2 regions of the Devosia rhizosphaerae genome follow, and region 1 is predicted to be linked to the other one. Evidence: riboswitches for the same ligand, from Rfam matches in the RefSeq annotation. Region 1 holds a riboswitch; the other holds the start of a gene.
The links. Region 1 has a riboswitch for FMN ahead of QOV41_RS13805 (DMT family transporter). Riboswitches for the same ligand answer to the same signal wherever they lie in the genome.
Positions count from the first base shown of each region.

Region 2: another riboswitch for FMN. It lies ahead of ribD (bifunctional diaminohydroxyphosphoribosylaminopyrimidine deaminase/5-amino-6-(5-phosphoribosylamino)uracil reductase RibD); the one in region 1 lies ahead of QOV41_RS13805 (DMT family transporter).

Region 1 covers NZ_CP126539.1:2,817,992-2,825,410, forward strand. The annotation lists gene QOV41_RS13795 (outer membrane protein) at 51-740, opposite strand; gene QOV41_RS13800 (acyloxyacyl hydrolase) at 1,078-1,671, shown strand; FMN riboswitch at 1,761-1,902, shown strand; gene QOV41_RS13805 (DMT family transporter) at 2,001-2,963, shown strand; gene QOV41_RS13810 (hypothetical protein) at 3,065-3,319, shown strand; gene QOV41_RS13815 (MerR family transcriptional regulator) at 3,316-3,771, opposite strand; gene QOV41_RS13820 (integration host factor subunit alpha) at 3,799-4,110, opposite strand; gene QOV41_RS13825 (beta-ketoacyl-ACP synthase III) at 4,348-5,325, opposite strand; gene plsX (phosphate acyltransferase PlsX) at 5,331-6,392, opposite strand; gene QOV41_RS13835 (YceD family protein) at 6,475-7,014, opposite strand; gene QOV41_RS13840 (ubiquinol-cytochrome C chaperone family protein) at 7,011-7,419, opposite strand, start outside.
Region 2 covers NZ_CP126539.1:2,443,810-2,451,228, forward strand. The annotation lists gene QOV41_RS12065 (flavodoxin family protein) at 1-298, shown strand, start outside; gene ribH (6,7-dimethyl-8-ribityllumazine synthase) at 334-786, opposite strand; gene ribB (3,4-dihydroxy-2-butanone-4-phosphate synthase) at 796-1,995, opposite strand; gene QOV41_RS12080 (riboflavin synthase) at 1,971-2,582, opposite strand; gene ribD (bifunctional diaminohydroxyphosphoribosylaminopyrimidine deaminase/5-amino-6-(5-phosphoribosylamino)uracil reductase RibD) at 2,563-3,612, opposite strand; FMN riboswitch at 3,694-3,841, opposite strand; gene QOV41_RS12090 (ABC transporter ATP-binding protein) at 3,984-5,648, opposite strand; gene QOV41_RS12095 (glutathione S-transferase) at 5,795-6,544, shown strand; gene QOV41_RS12100 (helix-turn-helix transcriptional regulator) at 6,548-7,246, opposite strand; gene QOV41_RS12105 (VOC family protein) at 7,320-7,419, shown strand, end outside.

The DNA.
Region 1 (7,419 bases):
TCGCACACGTTAGCAAACGATGCGAACCGCGGTGTTGCTGCCCCGCTTTTCTAGAACTCGCCGGCGTCGAAGGAGTAGCTGATGCCACCTAGCACATGGTGGCTGGTGAAGTTCGTCGAGAACGTCCCCGCGCCATCGGCAAGGCGCGCGGTGTTAACCGAATAGCTTAGCTTATATTCGCCAAACACACGCCAATCCTCGGCGAACTCATAGCTGGCGCCGGCCAGTGCCTGGAAGGCAGGCCCGGTTAGCTGGTATTCGAAGGTCTCGGTGGCCCCCACGACAGTGCTGGGAGTAGTTGTGACCTCGACATGAGGAATGCTGACGCCGGCCCCTGCCCCGACATAAGCGCGGAGGCCGTTTTCCCAATCATGTTTGTAAAGGGCGTTGGCGGTCAGCAGGTTCAGCCCGTCGGTGAATTCGAGGCGCGTGTAATTGCCTGGCGCGCCGAGTTGGCTTAAATCCGCATAGGCCTTAGCATGGGTGAAGTCGAGCGCTAGGCCCCAGCTGGCGAAGCTCTCCGGCCAGTAGGTCAGCCGAGCGCCATAGTAGACCGGCCCCTCGAACGAGCGCCCTTCCCATTTGAAGTAGCCGCCCTGCACGCTCGTCCCGTTCGAAAGCTCGCCATGGGTATGCGAACTTTCGTTCATCCCGCCGTAGACGGAGACCTCGAGTTCGCCGGCAAAAGCAGCGGTAGACGTCAAGAGCAGGAGCCCAGCAAGGGCCGCAGTTTTTGGCATGGGTGTCACGGGCAAATCAGCGGGATGTAAGGGAATGCTAAGCTCGCCACGGTTGAAGTCAAACCCATGCTGCTGCTCCGCGCAGGTTTTAGGCATGCGTGATAGATGAGCAACAGTACTCCCGAGCCCCCTTTCATTCCGCGGGAAGCGGATGGGCTGGGCACCTTCCGTGGGACCCTTGAACAGCAGTGGTCATCGACTGGCGCGGTGTGGGTCAGCGGCCCGTCCTTGCCAAGGCTCCACAACCATGCTTCCTTCTTGCCTGCAAGCAAACGGGCCGGTTTGGCGGGTCCTTAGCAGCAGCTGCCTGCTAGATGCGTGTTCGAGAGTGAGTTCGATGGCGACATTGAGATCCTGCCTGCTGTTGATGGCTGCACTAGCTGGCACGAGCATGCCAGCCGTTGCCCAAGACCTTCCCTCGGCAGGTGTACTCGATATCGTCGATGAGGTGCGCATCGGCGCCTCCTACCACTTGGTGCATTACACCATGCTGCCGCAGAACCCGCAGGATTGGGTTTGGGATCGGCTAGAGGACGTCAATTTCGACGTTCTGTTCACCTCGCCAGACCTCGACGCGTTTCGGTGGATCGGGTCCCCTCGCCCAGAGATTGGTGCGACGGTGAACCTGCGCGGGGAAGACAGCCTATTCCACGCGGGGCTGACATGGCAGGCACAGCTCTTTGACACGCCGCTTTATCTTGAAGGCACATTCGGCGGCGCCATCCACACTGGCTATTTGGGCGATGAAGCTCCGCTTGGCCGACGCAAGTATGGCTGCCGTGTCAATTTCTATGAGCGTTTCGGCGTGGGCATGACCCTGACCGAAAACGCGACCGCGACACTGGCTTACGAACACATGTCGAACGCCGGATTGTGCGAACATAATGCCGGCATATCCAATCTGAGCCTCAAGTTCGGCTGGAAGTTCTAGCCGCTACGCACCCCTCAGTCGGCCGGCCCGGACCCCTTGCTTCCCTGCGATGGCTACCCTACTTAGACCGGTGCAGGGGTAACGCCTTGCATTGTTCTCAGGGCGGGGTGCGATTCCCCACCGGCGGTAAGGCGGCAACGCCAAGCCCGCGAGCGCCCGACGCAAGTCGGGGTCAGCAGATCCGGTGCGACTCCGGAGCCGACGGTATAGTCCGGATGAAAGAGAACGGGATAAGCGCTGTGTGTCAGCGCCCACGCCGATTACGGCTGGGCCTGCCATGCCACTCCTTCCCGTAACCCTGAGGAAACTGGTTACGGAAAGGACACGAGATGAACCAGATTTCCTCTTCCCGCAACGGCGCCCTGCTCGGCGCGCTGTTCATGCTCGGCGCAGGAATTACCTTCGCCATCACCAACATCGTCACGCCGATAGTCACCTACCAGATGGGCGTGCCATCCACCGCGGTGGTGTTCTGGCAGTATGTGCTGGCGACATCGGTGGCCCTGCCGCTGATCTGGAGGATCGGTTTTTCCAAACTCAAGACGCGGCACCCGGTGCTTCATGAAGCGCGGGCGTTCATTTCTGCGGTGGGCGTACAGTTCTTCGCGTTCGGCTTTGCCAGTGGTGTGCCCGTCTGGCAGATGGTCGCCCTGTCGATGACCGGACCATTCTTTGTTATCGCCGGTGCAACGCTCTTTCTGGGTGAGAAGCTCACCCCGCAACGGCTTGGTGCCGCAGTGGTAGGCTTCCTGGGGGCCGTGCTGGTGAGCCAAATCGGGTCGGAACAGTTCACCTGGGCCTCGGTGCTGCCGCTGCTCGCGGCCGCGTGTTGGGGCAGCGTCTCCGTCATCACCAAATATTTGACGCGCGACGAAGAGCCTGAGTCGCTCACGCTCTACATGCTGGTACTAATCACACCCAACCATTTCCTGATCGGCCTCCTGCTGGGTATGGCAGTGGCGTTGTTGCCCGCCGGGCTTTTGCCCGCAAGCCTTGCGACCGGCTTTGACTTCATGCTGCCGACCGGGGACGCTCTGTGGCTGATCGTTCTGCTTGGTGTGGTTACAGCGGGCGCGCAGTATTTCCTGAGCCTGGCGTACAACACGGCCGACGCCACCTATCTGCAGCCCTTCGACGACCTGAAGCTGCCTCTCAACGTCATCCTGGGATGGATCGTGTTGGGTCAGGTGCCCGATCTCCTGTTCTGGCCCGGCGCCCTGCTGATCCTTGGTGCCTCGAGCTTCATCCTCTGGCAGGAGGCGGACCATCGTCGTCGCCTTAGCTACGCATAAGTTCAAGTTGCCGCAGACAGGCGCCCTGCAGGTCCATGCGGGGCGCCTATGCTCTTTTCCCACGCTGTATTTAGGGTAGAAGGGCGACAAAGGAGCAAAGCATGGCACTCAAGAGCACCGAAGCGACCTGGTTTCGCCCATTGTGGCGCCGCATCGCGGTAACCGCATTCCTGGCAGTATGGCTCGCTTGGGAGTTGATCTGGACACAGGACAGCTTCTGGGCCCTGTTGGTGGGCGCCGCACTCGCCTACTCGCTCTACAACTTCTTTTATGCCTTCCCCAAGGAAGAGCCTGCTGCAGCGCCCGATCCCGATGCGGAAACGCCACCCCGCACCAGCGAGGAACGCCGGGACTAGGTCTCGCGCGCCCGCTCCAGGATGCGCTTGCATTCGAGCAACTCGCGCATCACGTCCGAGAGCTTATCGCGGGCTTCCTGATCCAGCGCCGGGTTCGCCGTCATTTGGGCCTCTTCCAACTCAGCCTCGTCACCGGCGGCCTCGGCCTGCTCGATCATCGGCAACAGGTCTTCGAGCGGTTTGCCCTCGCCCACCGCGATGACGTAGCGCGCCCCCTGTTCCTTGAGGATGCGCTGCACGCCTTTAATGGTAAAGCCTTGATCGTACAGCAAGTGCCGGATGCCGCGTAGCAGCATGACGTCCTCGGGGCGGTAGTACCGGCGGCCACCGCCGCGCTTTAACGGCTTGATGGTGGAGAATCGGGTTTCCCAGAAGCGCAGGACATGCTGTGGCAGGTCTAGCTCTTCGGCCGCTTCGGAGATGGTCCGGAAGGCGTCTGGGGACTTGTCCACTGGCCTATGAGACTCGCTGGATGCTGTTTAGTTTTCAGCACTAACCATAGATTTGTTGATCTTGGACTTCAACACGTTGGACGGTTTGAACACAAGAACCTGTCGGGGGAGGATCGGCACCTCTTCACCCGTCTTCGGATTGCGACCGATCCGCTCGTTTTTGGAGCGCACCTGAAAAGATCCGAACGATGACAGCTTGACGTTGTTGCCCGAAATCAGGGCTTCGCAGATCAGCTCCAGAACCCGTTCGACCAGTTCGGCCGACTCGGTGCGAGACAATCCGACCGTGCCATAGACTGCTTCGGCCAGATCTGCCCGCGTTACTGTCTTCTGCGTCATCCACACCCCCGTCTTGCCGAAAGGTTGGGATTCCTACTGGAACAAGCTCCTGCCGGCATCCAGCAAGAAGCTTGAGGTACGATCTCCGAGAGACCGACCCTGCCACAGGAATCCTTCTGCTCCGGTCAGCACCATTGGCACCGCAATACCCTCATGCGGTTGGCGTTGGCACCTATGTCCTCCACCCACAGGGACACTAACGCCTTGAAACGCCTAAGGTCAATCGGCGCTAACCACTTACCAGCGGATGAGCGAAGCGCCCCAGGTGAAGCCGCCGCCCATGGCTTCCAACATGACCAGATCGCCCTGCTTGATACGGCCATCGGCAACGGCGACGCTGAGGGCCAGTGGAACCGAGGCTGCCGAAGTGTTGGCGTGCACATCGACAGTGATGATCACCTTCTCGGGCGGCAAGCCGAGCTTGTTGCCAGCGCCGTCGATGATGCGCTTGTTGGCTTGGTGGGGCACAAACCAGTCGAGATCATCCACGGTGTAGCCACCGGCTTCCAGCGCCGCATAGACAACATCGGTGATCTTGCCCACGGCATGGCGGAAAACCTCAGGCCCCTGCATATGCACATGGCCAGTCGTGCCGGTAGAGGACGGGCCGCCATCGACATAGAGCTTGTCCCAGTGATGGCCATCAGAGCGGAGAGATGATGACAACACCCCCTGATCGGGAGCATCGTCCGCCAGTTCTACTTTCTCCATGACGACTGCACCCGCGCCATCGCCGAAGAGCACGCAGGTCGAGCGATCGGTCCAGTCCAGAAGGCGGGAGAAGGTTTCTGCCCCGATGACCAGAGCGCGGGTGCCAAGGCCATTCTTGAGGTAGGAGTCGGCTGTTGCCACGGCATAGACGAAACCAGAGCACACAGCCTGGATGTCGAAGGCCATACCGTGATGGATGCCAAGCTTCATCTGCACCAGGGTGGCCGCGGCCGGAAAGGTATAGTCCGGCGTAGTCGTCGCAACGATTATGAGATCGATGTCATCAGGAGTGACGCCCGCATGGGCCATGGCCTTGCGAGCCGCCTCGACAGCCAGATCGGACGTGAACTGGCCTTCTGCCGCAATGTGTCGTTCCTTGATGCCGACCCGCTGCTGGATCCACTCGTCGGAGGTTTCGACCATGGCTGCCAGTTCGGCATTGGTCAGCACCTTCTCGGGAAGATAGCCGCCTACGCCGCGGATGATGGATCGCGTTTTGGTCACGCCGGTTATGCCTCGGTTTCTCGGTTAGCGACAGCACTGGCTGCCTTGATGGGAAAGCGCTTGATAGAGTCCTTGATCTTCTCCACCAGGCGGCTGCGTCCCATTTCATATGCAAGGCCCAAGGCACTTTTGTAACCGATCTCGTCGGTTCCGCCGTGAGATTTGATCACCACCCCGTTGAGCCCCATGAAGACGCCGCCATTGACGGTCCGCGGGTCCATCTTGCGCCGCACGGCGTTGAGAGCAGAAGTGGCAAACAGCGCGCCGATCTTGCTCATCATGTTGGAGCGCAGTGCCTCCGAGAGATACTTGCCGACCTGGCGAGCGGTACCTTCCGCGGTCTTCAGCGCGATGTTGCCGACGAAGCCTTCGGTGACCACCACATCGACAGTGCCCTTGCCGATGTCATCGCCTTCCACGAAGCCATGGTAGCGAAACCCGTTGCCACTTGCTTCAGCGAGCACCCGCCCGGCCTCCTTGATGGAGTCGAGGCCTTTCACTTCTTCGGTGCCGACGTTGAGCAGACCCACGCTGGGCTGCTCGTCGTTGAAGAGACACCTGGCGAGGGCTGAGCCCAGTACGGCATAATCGACGAGTTGCTGCGCATCCGCGCCGATTGTGGCGCCCATGTCCAAAACGATGATATCGCGGCGCAAGGTGGGCCAGATCGCCGCTATGCCGGGGCGTTCAATACCTTCCATGGGGCGCAGGCAAAATGTAGCCATGGCCATCAGGGCGCCGGTATTGCCGCCCGAGATGGCAACGTCGGCCTCCCCATCCTTCACCGTCTGGATGGCCATCCACATCGAGGATGTGCCCTTGCCCTTGCGGAGTGCCTGGCTCGGTTTTTCGTCCATCGCGACGACCTGCTCGCAGTGGCGCACGACCGAGGCGGACTTGAGCTCGGAGAATTCATCCAGGAGCGGATGAATCTGCTCCTGCCGTCCGTGAAAGATGAACCTGACGTTGTTGCGCTCCTTGAGGGCAAGGAGGGCACCGTGGATCACCGCTCGAGGAGCGTTGTCACCCCCCATCGCATCCACAGAAATGGTAATCGTATCTGTCATAATCGCCCGTTCTGCGCCTCCGGCTGGAGGGCACGCAAACATATCCCATCAACCGGTCGGTGCAACCCTGCACCCGAGACGCCTATTCCGACGAGGGCTTGAGCTTGGCAAGTGCAGCAAACGGGCCACTTGCTTCGCCATCATCCTTAGCAGGGAGATCATCCAAGCTTTCACCCGGAAGCCGAGGATAGGGGTCTATAGCCAGGGCCAAGGTTTCGATCAGCAAAGCGCTGAGGTCGACCTCGGGGCCGTCCAGGTGATCGGGGAAATCCTCGTCCTCGAGATCCACAAAGACTTCCGAGCCCGGGGTCGGCTTTGAACCCTCAGCCTCAGGAAGAAACACGCGGTCAACCGGCTCATCGATGTCCTGGGTTACCGGCTCAAACGTAACAACGGAGGGCTGCACGAGCCGCGCCTTGATATGACCCTGGGCGCGAATTCCGCCGCGCAGAGGGACTACGGTCAAAGCTGCATCGAACGACTCGATGGCGCTGACCTTCAACTGTTCAGCCAGCGCTGCCCGCACCTCTTGATCAAGCGATACCTCGACCGAACGGCCGGTCGCCGGTAAGCGGTCAAGTCGAACAATGGCGTCAAAGAGCGGCGAGTTGGATGTGGTCATGCAGTACCCTCGAATCGAATGTCTCCGCTGGTGATCGAGTCTGCCGGCTGCGTAGCCAGGGCGCGGTCCTGCGCGAGCACATAGGTGGCCAATGCCTCCACATGGGGTCCGGTTTCCCCGTCGAAAACATTACGCGCAAGCACCGCCTCGAGTGCAGCCGCGTCATCGCGATCCATGGCTTCGTTCAACGCAGCGAGCAGGCCAAAGAAAATGTTCCCCATCTTCTTGATCTTCTTGGGAACGCCCAGGTCTCCTGCCCCCATCTCACGAAGCGAGCGATCCATGTCCTTGAAGAAGAGGTCGAAAACAGCTTGGCTGAAGTCCTTTTGCGGTCCTGACTGAGCCCGCAACCTGCGAAACAGCAGCGCCAGATGCAGGCTGATCATGTCGAAACGGCCAGTGACG
Region 2 (7,419 bases), 370 kb from region 1:
GGAAAAAGATGACGCGGGGCGGCTGGTTTCCTACGGTATCGTGGCCGGCGTGGTCGTGGTGGGCAATGAGGATGGCGCCCACCACGTTTCAGCAGAGCTTTACCAAGCCCTCAACGATGTCGGCTTCACCCTGCCCGCGAATGCAGTGAGCTATTGGGTGGGTGAGGCCATGGGGTCGACGGACTACAACAAGCTGGAAGAGACCCCCGAAATGGTAGCGAGTGCCACCAAAGCGCTGGCGAAAAACGCGACACATCTGGCCCGTTTGCTTGGGAAAAGCCCCTACCCGGAGCAGTAGGTTCTCCCCTCTAAGCAGTTAGTTGCGCCTTGCACTCAAATCGATCGGATGGTCGCCAGCGCCTCGACACAGGCTGCGGCGGCTTCCCGGCCCTTGTTGTGGGCGTCGTCCCGGCTCCTGACGATTGCCTGTTCGTCGGTATAGGTGGTGAGAATGCCGAACGTCAGAGGCACGCCGGTGGCGAGCGAAGCCGACATCAGCCCCATGCTCGCCGCTTCGCTGATGTACTCGAAATGGGCGGTGTCGCCCTTGATGACGCAGCCGAGGCAGATCACTCCATCGAAGCGGCCACTCTGAGCCAGCTTCTGCGCGATTAGCGGGATCTCGAATGCTCCCGGGGCCGAATAAACGTTATCGTCGCCTACCGAGAGGCCCTGTTCAGCAAGATAGGCAATCGCCCCGTTCCGCAAACCGGAGGTGACCTCTTCATTGAAGCGGCTCACGATGATGGCCAGCCGCGTGGTGGCGGTCACAGTGTTGTCAGACATGGCGGAATCCTATTGATGGGTGAAGGTGTGCCCAAACTTCTCGCGCTTGGTGGCGAGATAGGCTTGATTGAATGGATTGGGTGGAATGACGAGCGGCCGCATCTCGCGCACGGAGACACCGAGGTGCTCCAGCGCCGTGGCCTTGGCCGGATTGTTGCTCAAGAGATCGAGTTGCTTGATGCCCAGCGACTGGAGTATTTGCGCCGCCATGCCGTAATCCCGAGCGTCGGGGGCGAAGCCCAGGGTCGTGTTGGCGTCGTAAGTGTCCTGGCCCTTGTCTTGCAGCGCATAGGCCCGGATCTTGTTGGCGAGACCAATACCGCGCCCCTCCTGCCCCCGCAGATAGATGAGGGCGCCGCCCTCGCTCCCAGAAATCAGGCGCATTGCCTCCTGAAGCTGAGGGCCGCAGTCACACCGCAGTGAACCCAGAGCATCGCCGGTCAGACACTCTGAATGCAGCCGAACCAAGGGTATGTCAGGCAATGGGTGCTTGACCACAGCGACGTGCTCGCTGCCATCCAAGATGGACCGGAATGCATGAACCCGCATGGGCTCGTCGGAAAAAACCGTGGGCAGTTCGGCACTACCGACTTCCTCGATCAGCTTCTCGGTGCGCAGCCGATGATCGACAATGTCCCTGATGCTTACCACGGCCAGTCCGTGGCGGAGCGCGAACGCCTCCAGATCCGGCCTGCGGGCCATCTGCCCGTCGTCTCGCATCACCTCGCAGATAACGGCTGAGCGCTGCAGCCCGGCAAGTCGCATGAGATCAATCGAGCCCTCGGTATGCCCGTTACGGACCAGAACACCACCATCCGCACTGCGAAGAGGAAACACATGGCCCGGTGAGACGACGTCCATAGGATTGACGGCGGGATCGGCGGCGACCTGAATGGTTCTGGCCCGGTCATGCGCCGAGATGCCCGTGGTGATGCCGTCGCGCGCTTCGATTGAGATCGTGAACGCGGTGGCCCGGCGGGCACGATTGGCTGATACCATAGGCGGCAAGCCAAGCCGATCCACCTGGGCACCTTCCAGCGCCAGACAGATCAATCCCCTGCCCTGCATGGCCATGAAGTTGATCGCTTCGGGCGTCACATGCTGGGCTGCCAGGATGAGGTCGCCCTCGTTCTCGCGGTCTTCATCGTCCACTAGCACGACCATCTTGCCGGAGCGGAGGTCGGCTAGTGCTTTGGATAGGGCTGACATAGGCGCTCCACATATTTGGCAATGACGTCGACTTCGACGTTGAGGGCGTCACCGACCTCAATGGACTGCAGGTTGGTGTGATCCCAGGTGTGGGGAATTATGGTCACAAAGAGCGACGCTTTGCCGGACACCGCATCGGTGATCCCGTTGACCGTGAGGCTTATGCCATTGAGGGCAATGGAGCCCTTCTCGACGCAGTAGCGCGCCAGCTCCGCTGGAATCTGGAACTCGAGACGACGCGATCCCGCTTCGGGCAAGATCGCGCTCAGAAAGGCTGTGCCATCCACATGGCCTTGCACCAGATGTCCCGAAAGCCGGGTTTCCAGGCGGACGGAGCGCTCCAGGTTGACGAGCTTTCCGGGCGCCAACCGCCCCAAATTGGTTCGATCGATCGTCTCGGGACTGACGAAGAACGTCGCCATCCCTTCTGACGCGAACGCGGTCACGGTCAAGCAGACGCCGTTGACCGCGACGCTCTCCCCCAGCTCTAGATCAGGATAGCCGGTCTCAAGCTGCAGCACGAGGCTTCCGCCTTGGCGCTCTATGGTTGTGACACGTCCCAGTTTCTCAATTATGCCCGAGAACATCGTGGTCCTTTTCCGTTAGCTCATGCAGTGCGCCGTCGCGCGGATGAATGGTGATGCGGTCTTCTGATCCGGAGGATCCGCCCTGCTCGATGAGAATGAGCTCGTCCCAAAGCGAACTCTTGAGCACCTCGGCGGTTAGGCGTGGACCCGCCTCGACTAGCACCTCCAGTGCTCCCTCCTCGGCAAAGCGGCGGAAGGCTGCGGGCAACGCGTCCTCGATCGACACGCTGAAGCCGCGCTCTCGGGCCGCATTGAGGTAAGCGGCAGGAACGCGCCTTTCTCGGTCAAAGATCGCCAGCAGTCGATGCTTGTGGAGGACGTCCGGCACGTGCCGAACGGTAAACTCCGGATTGTCAGCGAGTATGGTGCCCGAACCCGTCGCGATCACATCCGCCCGCCGGCGCAGGTGATGGGCAAAGGTCAAGGAGCGCGGTGAGGTGAAGGTCTTCTGTCCTGCAGGGGGTATCATGCTGCCATCTGGCCGCACCGCCCGTTTGACCGTCACCCAGGGCAAGCCGGTGCGGATGCGCTTATGAAATGGCGCGATAAGCCGCTCTGCCACTGGCAAGAGCTCGGCTCGGCGCGGATGCTGGAGATCGGCAAGGTAATGCACCTCCAGCCCTGCGTCCCGCAGGCGCTCGCCCCCAGAACCTACCACGCTGTCATTGGGATCTTGGCTGCCGATCCAGACGGCGCGCGCTGGGGTGGAGAGAATTGCATCGGTGCAAGGCGGTGTGCGCCCGGTGTGATTGCAAGGCTCGAGCGTCACCACGACGGTATGGATGCGCTCGACCAACCCTGCTTGGCGACAGAGGCTAATGGCAAGGGCTTCGGCGTGTCGCTCGCCAGCTTTCTGGTGGGCCGCGATGGCAAGTTCGTTTCCCTGCGCATCGAGTAAGACGCAGCCCACGGGAGGATTGGGTGCCGTGGCGCCTTCGAACGCCTTGGCAGCTTCGATTGCCCGCGCAAAAGCGCGCGCTAATATGGCGCCGCTCAGGGAAAGGTTGGGATCTGTCTGGTTTCGCCCCATGTTCGTCCTCATCTAGGTGACGAACTCAGGGCCAATGACAGGAAAAGCGCCCCTCCGAAACGAAGGGTCGCCGCTCACGTCATCTGTTCTCTTCCATCCGGACTATACCGTCGGCCTCGGAATTGAACCGAGTCTGCTGACCTCTCCATCAGGAGAGCGCTCGCGGGCTGATGCGCCAAATGGCACAAACACCGCCGGTGGGGAATTGCACCCCGCCCTGAGAACGTACCCGATCGACATGATCGGGCAGCCGCATGTAGGCCTAGAGGTGGCAGGATGCAAGTCGGTTCAGTTCCGCCGCAGAACTAACGTGATCGTTGGTTCGAGGGAACTGCGCTACTGGACTATGCTACTCGCGCAATTTTACTCCCCTACTTCCGCTGCAGCCCAATTCTGACGACCTTGTCGTCGGGTGCGATGACACTGAGACGGTGGGTGATCGCTATAATGGTGACTTCATCCCTGATGAGCCGCAATTGGTCCATGATGGACTTTTCCGACTCGGCGTCGAGCGCTGAATTGGCTTCATCCAGCAGCACGATAGCGGGGTCGCCATAGAGCGCGCGAGCAATGGCGATGCGCTGGCGTTCGCCACCGGAGAGCTTCAGGCCTCGCTCGCCGACGATGGTGTCAAAACCAGCATCCAAGCCTTCGATGAAGTCGAGGATTGCTGCCCGTTTGGCGGCGCGTTGGAGGCGGGCCGTGTCGAACGCGCGGCCCAGAACGATGTTGGTCGCCAGCGTATCATTCAACAGCACAATGTCCTGCGGCACCGCAGCCACCTGGGCAAACCAATCCGAGCGGGAGACCGCATCGAGATCAGTGCGGTCGACCGTAATGGTCCCGCTCGCCGGCGGCATGGCTTTCAAGAGCAACTTGAACAGAGTGGACTTGCCGGCGCCCGTGTCGCCCGTGATGTAGGTGATGGTGCCGCGCTGGGCGGTGAAGCTGGTTGGGGAAAGGCCGCGGCCATTGGGGTAAACGAACGAGACCTCGGTGAACGCGACAACGCCCTCGGTGAGGGCGAAGGGATGGCGGCTCGTCGGTTCCACATGAGCCTCTGCCTGCCACATCCGGGCGAAAGGAAGGAAGTTCGAGTAGGACTGGGCCAACTGCTGGATGGCCTGCCCCATCATCTGGAAGGGCATGTTGAGTTGGAGAAGGAGCGTGTTGAACAAGACAAGATCCCCCACCGTCAACTCGCCGGACGTGACGCGCGGAACCAGCAGCCAGAGGGTGATGGCGAACTGTGCGGTGAGCGCCAGGCCGAAAACAGATGCATATTTCACCTGGGTCGTCGCGTACCGCCCGAAGGCCTCGAGCACCGATCGCTCACGACTTGTGAACTGGCCAATCATCCACTGGTCTGACTGAAACTGACGCAGCGTTTCCATTGAGGATATGGCGTTGCCGATGAAGCGTGAGCTTGCCTGGGATTGCTCGATGGCTTCGTCGAGATGCGGCCGGGTCACCGAAGTCGCATGGGTAACGAGCGCCACGTACACCACGCCATAGGCAAATACGATAAGCGCGATGTCGAAGTTCAGCACGGTCCCGAGCAGGCCAAGAGCCAGGACAAGCTGTGCGACGCTGGGAAGGATCGCCGCGAGGGCAAACTGCACCACTATGTTGAGAGCGCTTGCACCCTTGTGCTGGGCACTTTCGATCTCAGCCGGGTTATGATCGAGAAAAAAGGTCGAGGTCTTCTCCACCAGTCTCGCGAAGAACGAGGTGGACGTGACGAAGTTCAGGCTCTCCGACGTCATGAATGTCAGAAAGCTGGACATCCGCTGAAAGGCGTAGGCAGCTCCCATGAGGACTGCGTAGACCATGAAGCCCCAGACAAGACCGCTGACCATTGTCGCGGAATTGAGCTGGTCGATCAGCCGCGAGAAGAGATAGGGAGCGCCGATACTGGTGAGCGTGCCAACCATGGTGGTGACAAGCACTGCGAGCAACGCCAGCCGAGCGGTCTTGAGGTACTTTGCGAGAATGGTGCGAAGTGGCGGCGAGATCAGAGCCAGGTCGATTTTCACGGTCACTTCCTCTCGCCGCGAGGTCTCGAAGCGTAGTCGATTCGGGAACTGCGCCAAGAAAATTGTGTGACTGGATGTAGATAGCGCCCAGAGGCGGACATCTTCGAAAGCCTGGCTCTTTGAGCCGCTGCAACGAACCCATCGCCATGACCCGCGTTGCCCTCACTGGCAACGGCACGTTCGGGAGACAAGAATTGGCCGATTATGAGCTTCTGTATTGGTCCGTCCCTTTTCGTGGACAGTTCGTACGAGCTGTCCTGGCATTTGCCGGCACGACTTGGACCGAGGGCGGAGATCAAAAAATCGCTGATCTGATGGAGGGGCCAATTGCGGACATGCCTGTGCCCTTCATGGGACCGCCCGTGCTGATCGATCGAAAAGCCGATTTCGCCATCGCGGAAATGCCGGCCATTATCCTGTATCTCGGCGAAGCGCTGGAGCTCCTCCCCGACACTCCGCAGCTGCGGGCAATGACCATGAAAATCGTCAATGATGCAAACGACGTCATTGACGAAATCACCCTCAACGGGGGCCAACAGATGTGGACGGAAGAGCGCTGGCGGGAGTACGTACCGCGCCTCAAGAAATGGATGAGCCTCTGGGAAGAGACTGGCCGGCGGTATGGACTTGAAGCCGATGCCGGCCACATCCTAGGCGGCAGCACGCCGGGCATAGCCGATGTGATTACCGCCACCCTATGGACCACAATGACCGAGCGCTTCAGTTCGGTTCGTGCGGTCTTTGAGGAAATGGCGCCCATGACGGCAGCCCTGTGCAGGAGGATATCGTCTCTGCCGTCACTCGCCGCCTTGGCAGATGACGCGCGCCGTGACTACGGAACGGCTTATGCCGGCGGGCAAATTGGTGCTTCCATGGCTAAGGTGCTGAACGGCTGAACCTCACCCACTTCTCGTCCCGCCCGTCTCCAGTTGCGCTATGTAGTCTCGCAGCATCGTGGCTCGGCGGGGGCGAAAGTTCTCGTCTCCCTTGCGGACACTCTGCAGGCGATCAAGCCGGAACATGCGGAAATCCCGCCGCAAGCAGCACCAGGCCAAAACCGTCAACGTCCGTTCGGAGTACATGATGGCGAGTGGCAGGATGCGCCGGTTGCTGATGGCGCCGGCACCGTCAGAATAGCTGATGTCGAGGGCGTATTCATGCCAACAGGCCTCCCGAACGGCATCCAGAAACACTGGGGCGCTTAGCTGCCGGTCCGGGCGATAAACGCGAGAAACCGCATGGAGGAGTTGCTGTTCGCGGTCGCTGGGCAGTGTCGCAGCAACCTTCGACAGTACCGCGTTTGCGGCCGCAGACATGGCAGGGTCCCGCATTGCCTTCACTTCAGCGAGCCCGAGGGCGATGACCTCGATTTCCTCCCTGGAAAAGGTTTGCGGCGGCAGAGCGTAGTCTTCGACCAGCCGATAGCCATAACCACGCTCCCCCTCGATTCGAGCGCCTGCAGCGCGGAGGCTATCGATGTCGCGATAGAGCGACCGCAGAGAAACTTCCATGGCTTCGGCCAATCTGGCGGCCGTGATGGGTGGCGGCATCTGCCGCATGAGTTGAAGCAGGCGAAAAAGCCGGTCTGTTCGGGCCATGTCTCCAACTGCCGGAAAGTGTCAGTTGGACTGCCTTATACCCGCAGCATTCCAAACCTCAAAGGAGCTGCAAATGGCAGTGAAAACAGTCGCCCACGTCAACTTCCGCGGTCAGGCACGCGAGGCGTTGAGCTTCTATGCGAGCGTGTTCGTAGGCGATGTCGCCATCGTCA